2 regions of the Paenarthrobacter sp. JL.01a genome follow, and region 2 is predicted to be linked to the other one. Evidence: predicted binding sites of a transcription regulator. Region 2 holds the regulator's gene; the other holds the start of a gene.

Region 1 (7,507 bases), 440 kb from region 2:
CAAACCCAACGCCAAGGGACAACGTTCAATATGTACCACCTGCATGGCCAGGGCCGCGTCCTAACGGTGGGCGCGGCCGTGGGGGATGCGATTGCAGCAGGAACAGTGTCCCGCGTCCTCGAAACGGCGGATATCGATTCCTTCGTTGACGGTTCCATCCTGGTGACCCGCATGACAGACCCCGACTGGGTGCCTGTCATGAAACGGGCGGCCGCCATAGTCACCGATCATGGCGGACCAACCAGCCATGCGGCCATCATCAGCAGGGAACTGGGTGTTCCGGCCATCGTTGGGACGGGAAACGCAACCCAGGTTCTAAAGCCGGGTTCGCCTGTCACGGTGTCCTGTTCCGAAGGCGAACAGGGGCGTGTATACGAAGGCGCTTTGGACTACGATGCCGAGGAGGTGGACACCGGCACGCTCCCGGCAACACAGACCCAGCTGATGGTTAACATCGGCAGCCCGGCAGCGGCGTTGCGGTGGTGGCGGCTTCCGGCAGCGGGCGTCGGGCTTGCCCGCATGGAGTTCATTATCAACAATCTCATTCGTGTCCATCCCATGGCGCTGGTACATCCGGAGCGAGTGACCGACGACGGTGAAGCGGCTGCCATCGCGTCCCTGTGGTCAAACCACCGGACGCCGCACGACTATTTCATTGACGTCCTTGCTACGGGCATTGCCAAAATCGCGGCAACGTTCCATCCCAAACCCGTGGTGGTGAGGCTCAGCGACTTCAAGAGCAACGAATACGGCCATCTGATCGGCGGACGGTTCTTTGAACGCCCGGAGGAGAATCCCATGCTGGGCTTCCGCGGAGCGTCCCGTTATTACAGCACTGCGTATCGGGAAGCCTTCGCCTTGGAATGCCGGGCATTGAAACGGGTCCGTGAGACAGCGGGCTTCAACAATGTCATAGTCATGGTGCCGTTCTGCCGGACGGTACAAGAAGGGGAAATGGTCCTGGAAGTCATGGCGAAGAACGGTTTGGTGCGCGGCCAGAACGGCTTGGAAATCTACATGATGTGCGAGATCCCGTCCAACGTGGTCCGCGCTGCTGAGTTCGCCAGGCTCTTTGACGGATTCTCCATAGGTTCCAACGACCTCACCCAGTTGGTCCTTGGCATCGACCGGGACTCGGAACAACTCAGCGACCTCTTTGATGAACGGGACCCGGCCGTGACCGCGATGATTTCCCAAGCGATCCGCGAAGCCCATAAAGCGGGCATCAAGATCGGCCTGTGCGGCCAAGGACCGAGCAATCACCCGGACTTCGCTGAGTTCCTGGTCGGTGAAGAGATTGATTCGATTTCGCTCAACCCTGACACCTTCCTCCGAACCCTGCCGTTGATCGCTGACGCTGAATTCCGTTGGCTGTAACGGGAGATGCCCATGCGGAAGTCACCCACGGCGGCAGCAGCCGCCCCACCCTACGACGCAGTGATCCTGGACCTGGACGGCGTGGTGACAAACACCGCGGTCGTCCACTTCGCAGCCTGGCAGGAGGCATACGAGGCGATTATCCATGATCCTCGCTACCCGCCGGATGGAAGCCGGGCCCCTTTCACGCCCAACGACTATTACGCCCTGGTTGACGGCAGGCCCCGGGAACAAGGGCTGATCGAGCTGATGGCGTCAAGAGGAGTCCGGCTTCCCAGAGGAACCCCACAGGATGCCGGAGGTGAGTGGACCGCCGTCGGGCTTGGGGCCTGGAAGAACAAGGCCTTCCTGAAACGGCTGCAGGTTTCCGGTGTGCAGATTTTCCCAGGCACCGGCCGGTTCCTGGAGAACTTGAAAGCGGCAGGTGTTGCCACCGCATTGGTGACTTCCAGCCGCAACGCCACGCCTGTCCTTGCCGCGGCCAACCTGTCGGAATCCTTCTCGGTGGTCATTGACGGCCGTATCTCCGCATCGCTGGCTCTGCCAGGCAAACCGGCCCCCGATACATTTCTGGAAGCAGCCCGCAGGTTGGACGTGAGTGTCCGACGCGCGGTAGTGGTTGAAGACGCAGTGGCGGGTGTACTGGCGGCGAGCCGGGGAGGATTCGGACTTGTTGTAGGCATTGACCGGCACGGGGACCGGGCCGAACTGGAAGCTGCCGGCGCCGACGTTGTTGTCAACGACCTCGCTGAGCTCGACCTGGGCCTCGTGATGCGGGATCCATGGTTGTTGATCTATGAAGGAATGGACCCTGAACATGAAGGCCACCGCGAAGCCCTGACCACGCTTGGGAATGGATACATGGGGGTTCGGGGGGCAGCGAGCGAAACCAACAGGACCACCCGATACGCCGGAATGTACCTTGCCGGACTGTATAACAGGGTCCAATCCACGATCGGCGAGGAAGCAGTGGTGGAAGAGCACCTGGTCAACCTTCCGGACTGCCTTCCCTTGGACCTGCGCTTGGATGGGGCACCCTGGTGGTCCGGGGGCGGTCTGGAGATATTGCACGAACGGCGGGTCCTCAACATGGAAAAGGCCGTCCTGAGCCGGCATCTGCTGCTTCAAGCACCCGACGGGAGACACCTGCAACTTGAAGAAACCAGGTTCGTATCCATGGAATCCCCGCACATCCTTGCTATCAGAACGCGATTGACACCCCGTGATTGGAGCGGGGACATCCATATCACCGCTGGTATCAATTGCCTCGTACGCAACAGCAACCTGCCCGAACCCCCTCTTGATTCCCAGGTCCATTTGATCGACAGGACCGTCCCTGGATCGCAGGCAACCGCCCCGGTCCTGGCTGTAGAGGTGGAGACTACCCAGAGCCAGGTTCGCGTGGCCATGGCGGCTACGGTTGATGTGCCAGGATCCGTTGGCGTAATGGAAAGCCGGGAGGGTTTGCACTTCCGTAGCTTCCAGGCCCGGTCCTCGGAGGAAAGCCCGGTCACGGTGGATCGGATCATCGCGGTGGCGACTTCCAAGGACCGTGCGACCTCCTCGGCCAGCAGTTCCGCTGCCGCTGCCTTGAGCGGATCCGGAGGTGACTTCGAGGAGCTGCTGCGCCTTCACAAAGCTTCCTGGCGGCGGGTCCTCCTGCCCTTCAGGGTGGAGCTTGACGCGCCTGTGCAGGTTCAGCTCGTGTTGAACCTGCATTTGTTCCATCTCCTGCAGACCCTGACTCCACACACAACCGAACTCGACGTCGGGGTTCCGGCGCGAGGGCTGCACGGCGAGGGATATCGCGGGCACGTATTTTGGGATGAGCTGTTTGTCCTCCCGGTCCTGAACACGCGCATACCGGAAATCTCCAAGGCCCTCCTGGACTACCGTTGGCGGCGGCTGCCTGCCGCGCGCCGGGCCGCCGTCGCAAAGGGCTTGGCCGGTGCGCTGTTCCCTTGGCAGAGCGGCAGTGACGGTACGGAAGAGACACCGAATTGGCTCTATAACCCGCGCTCAGGGCAATGGGTTCCCGATTATTCACACCTACAAGTCCACGCCGGACTCGCAGTGGCGTTCAACGCATGGCAATACTTCGAAGCCACGAACGATGTCTCCTGGTTTCTGTGCCATGGTGCTGAACTCCTGGTCGAGATCGCCCGCTGCTTTGCCTCCCTGGCCGTCTATGACCCCAGCCATCGCCGTTATCACATCCGGGGCGTAGTGGGACCGGATGAATACCACACCTGGTTGCCCGGACAGGATGGGCCTGGCCTGGACGACAACGCGTACACGAACGTCATGGCAGCGTGGGTATGTGGCAAGGCCGCGGAAACCACTGCAATGTTCTCCGGCCATGAAGTGAACGAGCTTCTGGACAGAACTGGCGTCAGCAAACGCGAGCGGGCACACTGGCGCAGGCTGTCACGGGCCATGTATGTCCCGTTCAATAACGACGGATTGATCAGCCAGTTCGAGGGCTATGAACGGTTGCAGGAGCTGGACTGGGATGGCTACCGGCAAGAGTACGACAACATAGAACGCCTGGACCTCATCCTGGGGGCGGAAGGCGATGACGTAAACCGCTATAAGCTCGCCAAGCAGGCGGACGTTCTCATGTTGCCCTATCTGTTTGGTTGTTCAGGCCTCATCACGGTGCTTGACCAATTGGGTTACCGAATGACAGAGGCACAGCTTGCGCGGACCGTTGAGTACTACCTCGCCAGGACAGCCCACGGCTCAACACTCAGCAGGGTGGCGCACGCCTCCGTCCTGGCCGCCGTGGACCCGGACCGGGCCTGGGAAAGCTACCGCGAGGCACTGGACGCGGACCTGGACGATACCCAGCACGGTACTACCAAATCCGGTATTCATCTCGGTGCAATGGCGGGGACGGTGGACGTCATACAGAGAACTTTCGCCGGGCTGCGAATGGACCGTTCCGGCATCACCTTTACACCCAACCTGCCGCACGGACTCAACGCACTGTCCTTTTCTGTGAAGGCGAAGGGACATTGGCTGGACGTCACTCTGGGGACGGACAGGATCCGGGTCACCTCATCGCCGGGCAGCGCTCCTCCGCTCCGTATCCAAGTCCATGACCAGACGCTGATGCTGCCGGCCGGTGAGAGCCGAAGTTTCAAGCTGCGCCCGCGCTCGCAGGCAGGTTCGCCGTGAAGACCTTGGGCATTCTGACCAGCGGCGGCGACTGTCCCGGCGTTAATGCCGTGATCCGGGGAGCAGTCCTGGCCGGGGTTCGCGCCGGGCATTATGGCTTTGTGGGTTTCCTTGACGGTTGGAGCGGCGTGCTCAACAACAACGCCGTTCCCCTAACGATTGAATCGGTCAGGGGTATGTCGCGCCTGGGCGGAACAATGTTGGGAACATCACGGACTAATCCCATCACGCCAGGGGGAGTGCCGGCGGTGATCGCGTCCCTGGAACGCCGGCACGTGGATGGTCTGATTGCGGTGGGCGGAGAAGGCACCCTTGCTGCTGCCTGGATCCTGGGAGAGGCCGGCGGCAAGATTGTGGGCGTCCCTAAGACCATCGATAACGATCTCAGTGCAACGGACTACACCTTCGGGTTTGATACTGCTGTGCAGACGGCAACCGAAGCGATCGATCGGCTGCGGACCACCGGAGAGTCCCACCACAGGTGCATGATTGCCGAGGTCATGGGGCGCAATGCCGGCTGGATCGCCTTGCACGCAGGCATGGCCGCTGGAGCGCATGCCATTTTGATTCCCGAACGCCGGGCGAGCCTGGCGCAGGCGGCGGCTTGGGTCCTGTCAGCCAGGGACCGGGGAAGGGCGCCCTTGGTCGTGGTGGCAGAGGCCTACGTTCCCTCTGGCCAAGATGCCCCGTACTCCCCGCGCGGACTCGATACGTTTGGCCGTCAGCGTTTGGGCGGCATTGGTTTCCTCCTGGAGGAGCAGCTTCACGAACTGACGGGCATCGAATGCAGAGCCACAGTCCTGGGACACATCCAGCGTGGTGGAGCACCCACAGCATTCGACAGGGTCTTGGCAACCCGGTTGGGGATGGCGGCTGTCCGTGCAGCAGCCGCCGGGGAGTGGGGTGTCATGGTTTCCTTGCGGGGCACGGATATCACCACTGTTGACCTTGCCGCCGCAATTGGTGAACTGCACACCGTCCCGGAGGACCGGTATCTGGAGGCTGAAGCGCTGTTCGGCTGACCCGGCAGCCGCAAGATAACGCGGGCAGGCGCCCCTTCATCGGCACCTGCCCCGCGGCAAATACTCAACTCCTGGTGATCTGGACCTTTGAGGGGGAGGCTGCCGCCGCCTTTTCCGGGATAGGTGCCCGAACCTCGAGGACACCATCCTTGTAGGAAGCGGTCACATCTCCTTCCTTCACCCCGTCGGGCAAAGGTATCCGGCGGGCGAAGGAGCCGTACCGGAATTCCGAGCGGTAGCTGTCCTTCTCCTTGTGCTCGGTCTTTTCCTGTCGCTCGGCCCGGATGGTCAGACCGCCGTCGGAAATGGTGATTTCCGCATCTTTTTCCGGGTCGATGCCGGGCAGTTCAGCACGGACCACCAGCGTATTACCGTCAACCATTTCCTCAACTTTGATCCCCCCGACACTGCTGTCGCCGTCGAACAATCTCTCGATCAGCTCCATCGGTGAGCGACGCGAATCAAGCCACTTTGTCAGCTCTGTCATGCCGGCCTCCATTTCTTGTTCGCCGCGGAACCTTTCCCGGCAGTCACAGCTTTTCGCTTTGGCACCGGCGCTTCCAGAGTCCAAAGTCCCCGCCCTTGCGGGGTCTTCCGGCCCTTACACGGCATGGAGGAGTGCAACAGGATGGGGATATGCCCGCGGGAACTGCTTGGTGCAGGGAGGAGTCAGTCATGAGTGGACGGGTCAACCCGGAGCCGGAGGCTCAACGTCCGAACGACGGTGAGGGGAGAAGACGAGCCCGGAAGCGGGGAACAGGCCTCCCCCTGCAGGGGAGTCCTTTAGTGCAAAGGATGCTTCGCTTGGGCCAACGCCGCGAGGCCGCCGAGGAGGAGTTGGAGCGCCGTTTGGGTAAGGATGATCCCGGGCCTCAAAGCTGAAATTGCCCCTGTTCAACGAGGCCTCAGGCCATGGCCCGTGCCGCTTCGGCGTGGGCAGGGGAGCCGGTCAGTGGATCTTCAGCACAGCAGCTCCTGTGACTCTGTCCTTGGCCAGGTCCTCCAGCGCCCGGTCCGCTTCCGTGAAGTCATAGGCAGTGACGGTTGGAGCCAGGCCGATCACTGCTGCCAGCGCCAGGAAAGCAGTGCCGTCGGCCCGGGTGTTGGCAGTGACGCTGCGGATCTGCCGCTCATGGAACAGTTCATTTTCATAGTTGAGGGACGGGATGTCGGTGAGGTGAATGCCGGCAATGGCCAGCGTTCCTCCGCGATCCAAGGCCCGGAGCGCGACCGGGACCAGATCGCCCACGGGAGCAAAGAGGATGGCTGAGTCCAGGTAAACGGGCGGCATGTCGTAGGCGTCGCCTGCGTACACCGCTCCGAGGCTCAATGCCAGTTCCCGGGCAGGTCCGGAACGTGTCATGACATAGACGGATGCACCTTGGCTGATGGCGACTTGAGCGGTCAGGTGCGCGGACCCGCCAAAACCATAGATGCCCAGCCGACCTCCAGACGGCAGGGCAGCCCTTTCCAACGCCCTGTACCCGATGATCCCTGAACACAGAAGCGGCGCAGCCTGTTCATCGGTGAACCTGTCCGGCAAAGCGTAGGCGAAATCCTCATTCACCGTCATAAGTTCAGCGAAGCCGCCGTCCCGGTCCCACCCGGTGAATGTTGGCGCTATGCAGAGGTTTTCCTGGCCGCGCCGGCAATATGGACATCTCTCGCAGGTTTCTCCGAGCCACGCGACGCCGATTCTGTCTCCGGGAGAGAAACGGCCTCCGTTGAAACTTTCAATCACTGTCCCGACGGCTTCGTGGCCGGGGACCACGTTCGCGTGCCGAGGGGGAAGATCGCCCTCGGCAAGGTGGAGGTCCGTGCGGCAGACGCCACATACGTCAACCCGAAGAAGCACCTCCCCGGGACCGGGTTTCGGGTCCTCCCGTCGGCCCATCTTCAAGGGCCTGCCTTCAATCTTCCCCGGCTCA
Region 2 (7,507 bases):
AGGCAAGAAGCGCATGAAGATGGTTGGCCGCGTTGAGGTGCCCCAAGAGGCCTTCATCGCAGCGCTGACCACGGACGAGTCAAAGGACAAGGCCAAGAAGTAAATGCCCAGCGTCCTACCTTTGGGCGATCCGGCACCTGCGGACGGCATTTTGCCGCCGCAGGTGCTGGACGGCGTCGAGCAGCGCAAATTCGGCCTCTATGTGCACATCCCGTTCTGTGCCGTGCGCTGTGGTTATTGCGATTTCAACACCTATACCGCGACCGAGCTCGGCGGCGGAGCGTCACAGGATGCCTACGCATCGACGGCGGTCTCCGAACTCGGATTCGCGGCTGCGGCCCTAGATGCCTCGGGCCTCCCGCGTCGGCCCCTCAGCACCGTATTCTTCGGAGGCGGCACGCCAACCCTCCTGCCCGCGGAAGATTTGGCACAGATCCTGCGTGCCGCCGTCGGGCATTGGGGCCTTGAGCCCGGCGCTGAGATAACCACCGAAGCGAATCCTGATTCCGTAACACCCGAATCCCTGAAGATCCTTGCGGATGCAGGTTTCACGAGGGTGTCATTTGGCATGCAGTCGGCGGTTCCCCACGTGTTGAAGGTGCTTGACCGCACACACACGCCCAGCCGGGTTCCCTTGGTGGTTCAATGGGCCCGCGAGGCAGGCCTGGCCGTCAGCTTGGACTTGATCTACGGGACCCCGGGGGAGTCCATGGAGGATTGGGAGCTCTCGCTCAAGACGGCCCTGTCCTACGAGCCCGATCACATCAGCGCTTACGCGCTGATCGTAGAGGACGGCACCAAGCTTGCGGCGCAGATCAGGCGCGGCCAAGTGCCCGGAATCGACGACGACGACCACGCCGCCAAATACGAACTGGCGGATCAAATGATCTCAGCGGCAGGCCTGGACTGGTACGAGGTCAGCAACTGGGCCCGGACCCCGGAACAAGCCTGCAGGCACAATCTGGCCTATTGGCGCGGAGATGATTGGTGGGGGATCGGCCCGGGTGCGCATTCGCATGTTGGCGGCGTCCGTTGGTGGAACGTCAAACACCCCACGGCCTATGCGTCACGATTGGGCGCTGGAACTTCGCCTGCTGCTGGGCGCGAAACCCTGGACCCCGGAACCCGCGAAGTCGAGCGGATCATGCTGGAGGCACGCCTGGGAACGGGTCTTGCCGTAGACGCCCTCGATGCTGTGGGTCGCCATGCCATGGCGGGCCTTATCGCCGACGGCCTGGTTGATCCTGTTCAGGCGTTCAAGGGCCGGCTGATTCTGACGCTGAAGGGCCGTCTTCTGGCCGATGCGGTAGTCCGAAGGATCCTGCCGGACTGAACCGGCTAAGCCAGCAGCGGAACTCCTGCGTCCTGAGCCGGGAGCTTTACTTGATCCAGCGCAGGTTGAAGCGGTAGCGGTGCGGCTGACCGTGGTTGACCCTGATACCGGCTGAGACGGAGAAGCAGGTCAGCGCTACCCAGATGCCCGTGGCGATGACTGCAAAGATATTGCCCACCACCGGCAGCAGCACCAGGATGTTCGCGAGCACGGCGGCAATGGTGGGAGGCAGCGTGAAATTCAGCGCTTCCTTGGATTCCTGTGCTGTGAACGGCCCACGGTCGCGGAAAATCAAGTAGATCAAAAGAGCCGGCAGGCATCCGAGGATGCCGCCGAAGTGTGCCAAAGTGGCCCACTGCCGGTCCTCACTGGCCGTCAGCGGGAGTGCGTTGGCAGGCGCGCCGTGATACTGGGGCCGGCCTGCGGCACTGCCCGGTTCTTCAGGAGCGTTATCTGCCACGGTGTCTTCCCTTTGCTGTAAAGATGCTGCGGTGTTGCTGTCCAAGAATACCGGCCCGCACGTCCTTCCCGGGACCAACGCCCCGCAAACGGTCAGATCGTCGAGTGCTGGGCGGCAGATCAGGGGACGGTCAGGAAGTCGATGACTTCTTCCACTCGGCCGAGCAACGATGGCTCAAGGTCCGCGTAGCTGCGCACCGCACCGAGGAGCCGCTGCCAGCCCAAACCTATGTCCTCGGCGCTCTCATGGGGCCACCCGAAGGCGGTGAGAATACCGGTCTTCCAATCCGTCCCGCGGGCCACGGCCGGCCATTGCTCAATGCCCAGCACCTTGGGCCGGATTGCCTGCCACACGTCCACGTAGGGGTGTCCGACGATCAAGACATTCCCGGCAGCCCCGGGGACTGTCATGGCTTCGGCTGCGATCCGGGATTCCTTGGAGCCCTGAACCAGGTGGTCCACCAGGATACCGAGCCGGCGGTCGGGTCCGGGGCGGAAAGCGGCGATGGCGGATTTAAGGTCGTCCACGCCATGGAGGGGTTCGACCACGATTCCCTCAACCCGGAGATCGTCACCCCAGACTTTCTCGACCAGTTCGGCGTCGTGTTTGCCTTCAACCCAGATCCGGCTGGCCTTGGCTACCTGTGCCCGCTGTCCCTGGACCTTCACCGAGCCAGAGGCTGTCCGTCCCGCCGGAACTGCTGAAGCAGGCGGGCGGGCGGCTGGAGGCATCAACCGGATGGGTTGTCCTTCGAGGAGGAATCCATAGCCGAGTTGGAATGACTTGGTCTTGCCACGCCTGTCCTCCAGGGCCACGATGTGCATGCCACCCGTCTTCTCAACCCGGGTGACTTCGCCCACCCACCCCGACTGGACGTCCTCCAGGACCATTCCTCGTTGTACCGGGACCTCGGGGAGTTGGCGTTTGGCCGGAGCCGATAGATCCTGCGGGCCCCAATTGTCGAAAGCCAAGGAATTCCTACCTCTGTGCTGATATGCGTAAGGACGGGCAACAGCTGCGATCAAGCTGCACTGGCTCGCCGTCCTGGATACTGTCCGCGGACGGTTTCAATGCTAACAACGCGGTAGCTCATACTAGACTTGTTAGCACTTGGGCATGTTGAGTGCTAAGTGTGGTGACCCGTCGGAGGTCACGCGGGGACGGTCCCAAAGGACCATGGCAATTGTCAGGAGGTGGAGCAATGAGTGAGCCACGCAAGCTCGAAGTGCTGCGTGCCATCGTTGAGGATTATGTGCATTCCCGGGAGCCTGTGGGATCCAAGGCCCTCGTCGAGCGGCATCACTTGGGTGTTTCCAGCGCCACCATCCGCAATGACATGGCTGTCCTGGAAGAGGAAGGCCTCATTGCGGCCCCTCATACCAGCGCGGGCCGGATTCCTACCGACAAGGGCTATCGCCTCTTCGTTGACCGCATCTCCCAGGTCAAGCCGTTGTCCGCGGCCGAGCGCCGGGCCATCCATTCACTGCTGGAGGGCCCTGACGACGTCGATGACATCCTTGAGCGCACCGTCAGGCTCCTTTCCCAGCTGACCAATCAGGTCGCCGTCGTCCAGTACCCGCACTCGCACCGCGCATTGGTCCGCCACGCGGAGTTCGTCCTGCTGGCACCCAAGCAGGTGCTTGTTGTCCTGATCGCAGACACCGGGAGTGTCGTGCAGAAGGTCATCGACACAGGCGTGGATGTGAGCAACGAGGCATTGATGTTGTTGAGGTCCCGTTTCCTTGGCAGCATCGCCGGCACCCAGCTGGCCCTCCTGCCGCAGGTACTTCCCTCAGTGGTTGCGCTCTGTCCGCCCGACCTTCGGGCCCTCGCGCAAACGCTCGCCAACGGACTGGAATCGTTGAGCGACACCAGCCGTGAAGAGCGCATCCTTATGGCCGGTACGGCCAACCTCGCACGGTCCAACGTCGATTTCCCGTTGAGCATCGGGCCTGTGCTGGAAGCACTTGAGGAACAAGTTGTCATGCTCCGGTTGTTGTCGGACATGGGAGACGATCCTCGAGGCGTCACGGTCAGCATTGGCCGGGAGAATCCGTACGACGGCCTTGCCGAGGCATCTGTCGTGGCCACGGGCTACGGATCAGGTGCCAAGGTGGGCATTCTGGGACCGACCCGCATGGACTATCCGACCACCATGGCGGCAGTACGCGCCGTGGCCCGTTACCTTTCCCGCATTCTCGGCGGCTGAAAACCGGCCCGAGGAAAAATCCGCAGTACAACCAGGAAGAGATACCGACTTTGAGCAGCCACTATGACGTTTTGGGAGTCTCGCCGGAAGCCACCGGGGAAGAGATCAAAAAGGCGTACCGCAAGCTGGCACGGAAACTCCACCCGGACGTAAACCCCGGTGAAGATGTAGCGGAGCAGTTCAAGGCCGTGACCCACGCTTACGAAGTGTTGTCAGATCCCCAGAAACGCCGCGTCTATGACGCCACGGGCAATGAAAACGGAACGGACAACGGATTCGGTGGCGGGTACGCAGGACAGGGCTTCGCCTTCCAGGACATCTTCGACACGTTCTTTGGCGGTGGGGGAGGCCACGGAGGACCTGCCTCCCGCGTCCGGCGCGGCCAGGACGCCCTCATCAGTGTCCGGATCGACCTCAAGGACGCGGTGTTCGGCGTCAACAAGAAGCTTGAAGTCGATACAGCCGTGGTCTGCCCAACGTGTGATGGCAGCTGCTGCCGTCCAGGCACCCACCCCGAACGCTGCGACATTTGCGGCGGCAGCGGCCAGGTCCAGCGCGCAGTGCGCTCCATCCTCGGCCAGGTCATGACCACCGCGCCCTGCGGAACCTGTGAAGGATTCGGCACCGTTATCAAGGATCCCTGCAACGAGTGCAGCGGCCAGGGCCGCATCCGGAGCCGCCGTTCGTTGACCATCAAGGTTCCGGCAGGCGTCGCCACCGGCACGCGGATCCAGCTGTCCGGACAGGGCGAAGCAGGCCCGGCTGGTGGGCCGGCCGGCGATCTCTACGTGGAGATCCGGGTGAACAACGATTCCATGTTCGTTCGTGAAGGTGATGACCTCCACGCCACCTTGAGCGTGCCCATGACGGCGGCAGCTCTGGGCACGGACCTGGAGCTCGACACCTTCGACGGCGCGCAAGGCATCGAGGTGAAGGCAGGCACGCAGTCCGGAGAGATCATCACCCTGCGCGGTCTCGGCGTCACCCATCTCCGGGGCTACGGCCGGGGCGACCTCAAGGTGCACCTGCACGTCGAGACGCCCACCAAACTTGACCATGCCCAGGAAGAACTGCTGCAGCAGCTCGCCAAGCTTCGGGGTGAGCAATTCACCGAGGGCAAGCTTCTGGCCAGCGGTGGAATGTTCGCAAAGCTCCGGGACAAGCTCGGTAACCTGTAGCGGTGAGCAATCCCGTCTTCTTCGCGCCCGCCGGCAGCCTTGACCAGCTGCACTCCGGTGCCGAATTCATCCTGGAGGGTTCCGAAGCGCGCCACGCCGTAACGGTCAAGCGCCTTGCCGTCGGTGAGTCAGTTGACATCGCCGACGGCGCAGGCGCCCGGCTCACCGGGACCGTTGCCGACGTCGGAGCCGGCACCTTGACGGTGACGGTGGCGGACGTCGTCTTCGAAGAGCAGCCCCATGTGCGTTTGGTTCTGGTGCAGGCCTTGGCCAAGGGCGATCGCGATGAGCTGGCCATCGAGACGGCCACTGAACTCGGAATCGATGCCGTGGTTCCCTGGCAGTCGGAACGTTCGATCGTGCGCTGGAAGGGTGACCGGGCAGCGAAAGCGCATGCCAAGTGGGAGTCCGTGGTTACCGCTGCCGCCAAGCAGGCGCGGAGGTCCTGGATACCTTCGGTCCGCCCGATTGTGGACTCGAACGGACTGGCCAAAGCCGTTGCGGAAGCTGACCTCGCCATTATCCTTCACGAGGACGCAAAGAACCCCCTGCGTGAGGTCCTGGGGAAGTTGGACGTCGACGACGCCTCGCCCCGTGAGGTTCTGTTGATCGTGGGTCCCGAAGGTGGAATCTCGCCGCGGGAAGTAACGCGGCTGAGCGACGCTGGGGCCGTCACCGCACTGTTGGGTCACCATGTGCTGCGGTCGTCGACGGCGGGACCTGCCGCCGTCGTTCTGGCCAGCGACGTCCTCGGACGCTGGTAGCCGGCCACCGACGCTCGCAAGCTACGCACAAGACGCCTAGGAGACGCTGAACAGGCGGGTATCCGTGCTCGATTCGATCGCCTTGCCGGCGTCGTCCACCTCGGAGACGCGGAGCTCGTACTTGCCGGGTTTCAGTGTTGCGCCGAAGCTGAAGAGACCGTACTGACCGGGCTCGCCGGTTGCCTTGGTCTGGCCCGTGAGCAGGCTCGACTTCTCTCCCTTGCCGTTGTCCTGGAGGATCTGCCAGCTGATGGGCCGGGAGTTGTCCGTGATGCGGCCGTTGAACTTGATGAGCCCTGCCGGCAAGGACACGTCCTCCTGGGGATCAATGATCCACAGCGGTGCCACCAAGGAAGCGTCGCGCGTCATGGGTTCGCCAAGTTTTACTTGTCCGAACGCCATGTAGTCCTTGTGGCCGTCCACCAGGATGACCACCTGGATCTGCTGGCCCGAGTTGATGAGTCCGGAGGACGACGCTGCCGCCGTGGCTGTGTACACCAGCTGCTGAATGGCCCTCTGGGCCATCCCGGCGTCCAGGTTCGAGTTGAAGGCGTCGCGGGAGACGTCGACGGTGATCACGTTCTTCCCCGAGATGGAGGTCGCCAGGTTTCCAGGTTCCTGCCACGGCGTGAAGAAATCATGATCCAACGGCTTCTCGGCCATCATGATCTTCAGGGCGGTGGTGACAGGGTTGCCGTCACCGGAAATGTCCCGGAATTCGCGGTAGAGGTAGACCTCGTCCTTGCTTCGCCCAATCCAATAGACCGGAATCTTGGTGGATGCCTGGGTTGTCTCCAAGGGGGCGTTGCTCGCGGGCGCGTCCTGGACGGACAGCGACGGCGGGCTCGACGTCGCCTGGCTGCTCCCGCCGCCGTTGGCAATGCAACCGGTCAGCAGCAGGACAGCAAGCATCGCAGGCGCGGCGATGGCGGACCGTGTCCGCTTTCGTGCGCCTTTCCCGGTGCTCGCTGGCATGGCTATGGTGCTTCCTTTTGGTCAGGGCTGCGGGGGTTCCAACCACCCGGTTAAGCCAGCTTGGCACATCGACGACGGCGTCCGGCCGGGTTTGGGTGGACGGCGGTCAACTGAAACATGATTGATACCGGCTTGATGCCGAGTTGAGACAAAATGTCTTCGGTATCGTTTCGGCCTGGGTTCCGGCACCTTGCCGAGGTTCATCCGGCCCGGGGCTGGCGTAGGATTGCGTCATACCATCAACCGGAGGAGAACAGGCCGCAGGCCAGCACTATGAGTGAATCTTTGAACGGGCGGCTCAGGACCGGAAACGGGAACCAGCCGCTGACCGAGTTCCCGCACACTTTACCGGGCACGCGCACGGAAGTTGTTAGGTTCGACAACTCCGACCAGATGGTTCACTCGCTGGGCAGCCATGATGAAGCGCTGCGGTACATCGAGGAGCAGTTCCCGGACGTGAACTTCCACGTTCGTGGCAACGAGCTCTCCATGACCGGTCCTTCCACGGTGATTCCACGGATTATGCGCCTCCTTGAGGAAGTACGCGGCCTCGTGGCCAAGGGAACCTTGGTCACGCCCGACGTACTT

Evidence for each region. Region 2 encodes HrcA, which represses chaperone genes, less so after heat shock. Its sites were predicted from a motif close to TTNGCACTCGNNNNNNNCGAGTGCNAA; they were not measured.
Region 1: N5P29_RS09465 (Hsp20/alpha crystallin family protein) is a predicted target of HrcA. The motif match lies at 6,125-6,151, and genes of this name have one in related genera.

Annotation. Positions count from the first base shown of each region.
Region 1 covers NZ_CP104877.1:1,985,348-1,992,854, forward strand. The annotation lists gene ppsA (phosphoenolpyruvate synthase) at 1-1,377, shown strand, start outside; gene N5P29_RS09455 (HAD-IA family hydrolase) at 1,390-4,557, shown strand; gene N5P29_RS09460 (6-phosphofructokinase) at 4,554-5,579, shown strand; gene N5P29_RS09465 (Hsp20/alpha crystallin family protein) at 5,644-6,066, opposite strand; gene N5P29_RS09470 (zinc-dependent alcohol dehydrogenase family protein) at 6,529-7,507, opposite strand, start outside.
Region 2 covers NZ_CP104877.1:2,425,075-2,432,581, reverse strand. The annotation lists gene lepA (translation elongation factor 4) at 1-103, shown strand, start outside; gene hemW (radical SAM family heme chaperone HemW) at 104-1,333, shown strand; gene N5P29_RS11440 (DUF4870 domain-containing protein) at 1,380-1,793, opposite strand; gene N5P29_RS11435 (DUF3097 domain-containing protein) at 1,913-2,764, opposite strand; gene hrcA (heat-inducible transcriptional repressor HrcA) at 2,995-4,002, shown strand; gene dnaJ (molecular chaperone DnaJ) at 4,053-5,180, shown strand; gene N5P29_RS11420 (16S rRNA (uracil(1498)-N(3))-methyltransferase) at 5,183-5,944, shown strand; gene N5P29_RS11415 (GerMN domain-containing protein) at 5,981-6,919, opposite strand; gene N5P29_RS11410 (PhoH family protein) at 7,193-7,507, shown strand, end outside.